DNA from 2 places in the Mesorhizobium sp. W050 genome. Region 2 is predicted to be linked to the other one. Evidence: riboswitches for the same ligand, from Rfam matches in the RefSeq annotation. Region 2 holds a riboswitch; the other holds the start of a gene.
What was found. A riboswitch is a leader RNA that binds a small molecule or an ion and turns the genes downstream of it on or off. The one in region 2 is predicted to bind thiamine pyrophosphate.
Positions count from the first base shown of each region.

Region 1: another riboswitch for thiamine pyrophosphate. It lies ahead of ACYG9Y_RS16330 (YkoF family thiamine/hydroxymethylpyrimidine-binding protein); the one in region 2 lies ahead of thiB (thiamine ABC transporter substrate binding subunit).

Region 1 covers NZ_JBTTIH010000001.1:3,352,475-3,355,672, reverse strand. The annotation lists gene ACYG9Y_RS16350 (hypothetical protein) at 1-161, shown strand, start outside; gene ACYG9Y_RS16345 (DUF2934 domain-containing protein) at 254-493, shown strand; gene ACYG9Y_RS16340 (hypothetical protein) at 653-904, opposite strand; gene ACYG9Y_RS16335 (GSU2403 family nucleotidyltransferase fold protein) at 1,170-1,490, opposite strand; TPP riboswitch at 1,770-1,882, shown strand; gene ACYG9Y_RS16330 (YkoF family thiamine/hydroxymethylpyrimidine-binding protein) at 1,873-2,481, shown strand; gene ACYG9Y_RS16325 (ABC transporter permease) at 2,737-3,198, shown strand, end outside.
Region 2 covers NZ_JBTTIH010000001.1:5,728,346-5,731,543, forward strand. The annotation lists gene ACYG9Y_RS27695 (ABC-F family ATP-binding cassette domain-containing protein) at 1-356, opposite strand, end outside; gene ACYG9Y_RS27700 (thiamine diphosphokinase) at 358-1,017, opposite strand; TPP riboswitch at 1,180-1,294, shown strand; gene thiB (thiamine ABC transporter substrate binding subunit) at 1,338-2,345, shown strand; gene thiP (thiamine/thiamine pyrophosphate ABC transporter permease) at 2,566-3,198, shown strand, end outside.

The DNA.
Region 1 (3,198 bases), 2.4 Mb from region 2:
AGTTGCTGGCCGAGCGCAACACGGCGCTGTTATCGATGAAGGAAGCGATCGCGCTCCTGCGGGAGCGCACCGGCACCGATCGTTCGGATGCCGACCTCGCGGGGCTGATCGTCAAGAAAGCGGCGCTGCTCGGCGTTGCGGTGATTTCCGACCCGCGCTGAGATGTCTCGTCACTCAAGACGCCGGCCGAATTTTCGGCTAATGTTTTCGTGGAATCTGGACCAACCGACCGGACCCAACCACGGAGGCTTAAGTGACGGACGACAAACAGGACCGCATTCGCCAGCGCGCGCACGAGATTTGGGAAAAGGCCGGCCGGCCTGAAGGCGCGCATCAGGAACACTGGGAGCAGGCCACGGCTGAAGTCGATGGCGCGGTCGCCAAGCCAAAAAAGGCGGCGAAGAAAGCTGACGCCAAGCCCGCCAAGGCAGCCGCCAAGTCAAAGGCAGCGAAGCCTGCCGCCGCAAAGTCCGGCAAAGCCAAATCGAAATAAGGCCAAGTTGAAACAAGGCCAGTCGAAATAAAGCAAGGCCGGAATTAGCTGGCCGGGCCATCCTTGGCGCCCGCCGTTCAGGCGCGCCCGAGCCTCTCAACCTGACGAATTGCGCCTGCGACGGGCAGCGCAATTCCTTGTGTTTGGCGACAGGCGCCCTCATGCCTCCCAGGCATAACTCGACAGCGCAAAGCGAATCCCGGCAGCTGTCATGGCCAGTTCGCATTCGGTGATCTGGCGCAGGTGGCGCAGATAGCGCGCTACAGTCTGTGGCAGCCAGCCGGCGCAGGCCTCGACATAGGCGCGGCTGTGAACAAGGGTGCCGGTCGACAGCCTCTCGTCCTTCTCGGCAACGACTTTCAGATATTGGCGGATGAAGCGGATGTCGTCGGCGATGTCCTGGCTGGCCATTCGCCAGGCCCCGGCGAGGCGTTCGCACTGATCGAATGACAAGGGCAACAAAGGGGGCGGCAATAAAGGCGGCGGCAACAAGGGCGGCGGCAATGACGGGGGTGACAGCAAAGGACGAGAGAGATCGGCGAAGGCAACATGGTTCGCTGTGCTCAAGGACATTCCTCTCTGCGAAAAGAGATATCGTACTTTATGTACGAACGAGCGTCAAGCCAATTTCGTACAGTTGGGACGATGACAATGAATATAGCAGCGGTCGCTTCAGCTAATCACGCATCGTGAATCCTTCAGGACTCGCACCAATTTCGCGGAGGGATTTTCCCAGGATGGTGTTGACTGTTTCCCTCGTGTCGGCGTCGAACAGGTTCAGGCCGCGCCGGATCGTCTCGCGCCAGTTTTCGCCCTTGTCCCACGCGTCCATGAAGGCGAAGGCAAGGTCGTCCTGGCGACGCGTGGCTTCGAGCGCTTGGGTCAGCAGGCGCGCTTGATGGAGATCCTTCTCCCGCTTGGCCCCAGCGCTCGGCCCGAGTCGCGAGGCGACGATCAGCTTGTGGATGGCGTAGCGCTGGGGCGAGGGGACCAGCACAGGCAAGCCCTAGCGACGCAGCAGCACAGTTCGGATGGGGTCGCGGATAAGGAAATGCAGAAACCGTAAGGGCTGCGCGGAGGCTCTGCCGTTTTCTTGTAATTACGTTTATCAGCTTGAATTTCAACGCAGTTATAAGAAATTCGTGGAAATCTCATAACGCAACGAACTGACGAGTCGCTCTGAACGCCCGGGCGCCCGGCCCGTCTGGCCCAAAACACTTTGCCGCAGTGCCTTCAACAAACGGCTTCCCCAATGTCGCGAACAATGCTTTAACCCGCTCATCCACAGGGGTGCTCCGTATGGTCGGGGCTGAGATGAGGGCGGCAAGCCTTCGGACCCTAAAGCTGATCTGGATAATACCAGCGGAGCGAGGCGGGCGATGTTTTCAGGCGCACAGATTTCCCTTTATCCCATGACCGACGATTTCGTCGGCGTCATCCTTGGCGCGCTCGGCGCGCTCGATCCGTGGCGCGACCGGCTGCGGATCGAAACCGACGACATCTCGACGCTTATGGTCGGGCCGCCCGAGGTGCTGTTTCCCGCCATGCGCGACCTGTTCGTCGCGGCGGCCAGAAGCGGCAAGCACTGCGTGCTTTCGGCAGCGGTCTCGCGCGGCTGTCCGGGCGAGCCCGACGATCCGATCTGCCGCTCCGACGAGACCGGCGGCCCCGCCATTCCGCTGGACGAGCGCAAGATCGCCGCGATCCGCGCTGTCCAGGCCACGCCGTCGACCGGCCAGCCGGTGGCGGCGCAGTTCTCGCTCTATGTGATGGGCACAGGCGACCATATGGACGAGATCTATGGCTGCATCGATTTCCTGAAACAGTCCGGCGTCTTTGAACGCTCAAAGAACTTCTGCACCAAACTGCGCGGCGATGCCGGTGCGGTGTTTGCCACGCTCAACGAGGCCTTCTGCCGCTTCGGCCCCGGCGCCGGCCACGTCACCCTCGACATCACGATTTCGGCGAACAGCCCGAGCGGGGTCTGAGCCGCGGCTCAAGCGTCGTTCCTCGAGGATGTTGCCGTGGCTGGTTTATCTGACCCATTGCGTGGAGGAGATGCCTCTGACCCCTCAGCACAAAGAGGAGGGGAGCCATTGGCGATTGGCGAAGACCGCGATGCCCACGAATCTCCCCCCTTGAGCGGGAGATGGCCGGCAGGCCAGAGCGGGTCCCACCGCGTGGAGCGCCGACGCCCTTTTTGCATCGGCAAGGCGTGGGCGCCCTATGCGAGACGACCCCCTCTGTCGCCTTCGGCGACATCTCTCCCTCGAGGGGGGAGATTAGCCGCAGCCATCGCCAAGACCATCCCTGCCGCCATCGCCTTCGCCTTGCTCCTCGCGGCCTGGGAACTCTACGCCCGCTATGGCGGCGCTGCCCCCATCATGCTGCCGCCGCCGTCGCGCGTGCTGCAGCAGGCCTGGGAGCATCGCGCCGCACTCGCCGACAACACCATGCCCACCGTCCGCGCCACATCAGCCGGCTTCGCCTGCTCGTTGGTCGCTGCCTTCGTGCTTTCGGCGCTGGTCGATTTCTTGGCCCCGCTGCGCCGCGCGCTGTTTCCGCTGCTGATCGTCAGCCAGACCTTGCCGCTGGTCGCGATCGCGCCGCTCATCGTGCTGTGGTTCGGCTTCGGGCTGATGCCAAAAATCCTGCTTGTGGCGCTCGTCACCTTCTTCCCGATGATGGTCGCGCTGGTCGAAGGT
Region 2 (3,198 bases):
TCGTTGGGGTTCTCCGTGCCGGCGAGGCCGAGATGCTCCATCAGATATGTGGCGCGGTAGGGATCGTCGGCAGGCCCAAGCCCGGCCTCGACATAGGCGCGCACATTGGCAAAGCCGTCCATGTCGGGCATTTGCGGGAGATAGCGCACCGTTGCCGAAGGCTGGCGGAAGACCTCGCCGTCTTGCGGCTCGATCAGACCAGCAGCAATCTTCAGGAGCGTCGACTTGCCGGAGCCGTTGCGGCCGACGAGCGCGATCTTGTCACCGGCGGACGCCGTCAGTTCGGCGCCATCGAGCAGCGGCGTGCCGCCAAAGGTCAGTCTTATGCCGTCGAGGTTGAGAAGGGGCGGGGCCATGTCAGCTTTCAGGCAAGGGGTAGGGGTGGGCGAGCAGCAGCGCGCGGCCATGGCCGAGCGCGATTTCGAGGCCGCCCCCGGTCGTGTTGGACTTGACCTCGTTCGAGATGGTCAGCGACGAGCCGAACACGACCTCGACATGGTCGAGCGGCCACTTCGCGCCGGACACGGTGAGGCCCGAAAGATCGGAAAAGCCGAGCACCGAAAACAGCGTTCCGTCGGCATAGTCGAAGCCGGCCTTGCCAGGCAGCAGAGGGGCGCCTTCCTGCGCTCCGCTGGTCAACAGCAATTTTGTGCCGGCCTCGGCCAGCCGCAGGCTGAGCGCCAGATGGAGGAAGGCGTGGTCGGCGCGCTTGCCGCCGAAAGCGCCGGCCAGCACCAGGCTGGTGGCGCCGCGTTCCAATGCCGCCGCGATCGCCAGTTCGCCATCGGTCTTGTCCTTTTCGGGAGGAAACACCTCCCGCGGCACGGCGGCGAGATCGGCAGGCAGGTCCGCCGGCACGGAATCGAAATCGCCGACCCACAGCTCCGGCATCACGCCGAGCAGGCGGGCATGATCGATGCCGGCGTCGGCGGCGATGACGCGCGTGCCCGCGACCTGGCGGTCGAGCCGCGGCGTGCGGACGAGATCGCCGCCAAGCAGGATGGTGAATGTGCTCATATCCGCTGGCCCTTACCAGCCCCGCCGACGAAACGGAAGGCCGAGCGGCACCGTCACTCTTTGTTGGAGCATGATCTTTTTCCGGAAACGGATTCCACTTTCCGGGATCACGCTCGGGCAAACTTCCACTTGCGTGGCACCTTGGCCGGGCCTATGTGTCGAAACGCTCTAACGGGGTGCCGGACGCGATCTTCGCGGACCGGCTGAGAGGCAGTCTCGCCAACCCGCTGAACCTGATCCGGTTTGTACCGGCGGAGGGATTAGACGCTTCGGACAGCCCGACGCCTCAATTCCTTTCAACACGAATGAAGGAGGCGCCGATGCGCATTTTTTTGTCCCGTCTTGTCCCAGCGCTTGGGCTTGCTGTTTCGCTACTGGCAAGCCCTGCGTGCGCGCAGGAAAAACTCACGATCTATACCTATGAGAGTTTCACTGCCGACTGGGGTCCAGGCCCCCAGGTGAAGAAGGAATTCGAGGCCGAGTGTGGCTGCAGCGTCGACTTCGTGTCGGTGGCCGACGGCGTCGCGCTGCTCAATCGCGTCAAGCTCGAAGGTGCGTCGACCAAAGCCGATATCGTGCTTGGCCTCGACACCAACCTCACCGCGGAAGCCAAGGCTTCCGGCCTGTTTGTCCCACATGGCGCGGTGGCTGAAAACAACGTGCCGGGCGGCTGGAGCGACGACACTTTCGTGCCCTACGATTATGGCTATTTCGCCGTCGTCTACGACACCGAGAAGCTGAAGAACCCACCGAAGAGCCTGAAGGAATTGGTCGAGGGCGATGCCGCCGACAAGATCGTCATCCAGGATCCGAGGACGTCGACGCCGGGCCTTGGCCTGCTGCTGTGGGTTAAGTCGGTCTATGGCGACAAGGCGCCGGAAGCCTGGGCGAAACTCAAGGGCAAAGTGCTGACGGTGACGCCGGGCTGGAGCGAGGCCTACGGCCTGTTCACCAAGGGCGAGGCGCCGATGGTGCTTTCCTATACGACGTCGCCGGCCTACCACATGGTGGCGGAGAACACCGGGCGCTACCAGGCGGCCTCGTTCGAGGAAGGCGAGTATCTGCAGATCGAGGTCGCCGGCATCACCACCACGGGCGCGAAGAATCCGCTGGCGGCGAAGTTCCTGGCCTTCATGACCGGGCCGAAATTCCAGGATGTCATTCCGGAGACCAACTGGATGTTCCCGGCCGGGAAAACCGACAAGCCGCTCAATCCGGCTTTTGATAGGCTGGTCAAGCCGGCGAAGACCTTGCTGTTCAGCCCGGAAGAGGTCGCGGCAAATCGCAAGGCCTGGGTGGATGAATGGCTGGCGGTGATGAGCAAGTAGATTTGGCTGTATAGTCAAAAGATGAGTGCTCTACGGCGCCCCCCTCTGTCCTGCCGGACATCTCCCCCACGAGGGGGGAGATTGGCCTTTACGTTGACTTTCGCCAATCTCCGAAGCTGCAGGAATGAGCGGAGCGCTAAAACCGCCAATCTCCCCCCTCGTGGGGGAGATGTCCGGCAGGACAGAGGGGGGCGCGAAGGAACGCGACGCCCGGTAAAGAGTGCAACGCTCTGACCCCCGCATCACGGCCGGCATTGTCGCGCTTGCGGCAATCGCGCTGCTGATCGGTGGCGCCTTCGCCGGCCTTATCCGCGAAGGCGCGCACGACCTTTCCGGCGCCGCGTCCGCCTTTGACCTCTATCTCCTGCGCGTTGTCCGCTTCACGCTCTGGCAGGCTGCGCTCTCGACTCTGCTTTCCGCCGTACCGGCGCTCTTCGTCGCCCGGGCGCTGTCGCGGCATCCGCGCTTCTTCGGACGCGGCTTCATCCTGCAGCTATTCACTGTTCCCCTTGCCTTGCCGGCAATTGTCGGAGCGCTGGGAATACTGGCGCTCTATGGCCGCGCCGGTTATTTCGCCGCGATCGGTGGCCAGAGCTGGCCCGACATCTATGGGCTGTCGGGCATCCTCGTCGCCCACGTCTTCTTCAACCTGCCGCTGGCCACCCGGCTGTTCCTCGAAGCGCTGGGAACGGTGCCGGCCGATCAATGGCGGCTGGCGAGCCAGCTCGGCATGGGGGCGAGGCCAGCCTTCCGGCTGATCGAGTGGCCGGTGCTGCGCGCCGCGCTGCCGGGCGTCGCCGGGCTTGTCTTCATGCTTTGCATCACCTCCTTCACCATCGTCCTGATCCTCGGC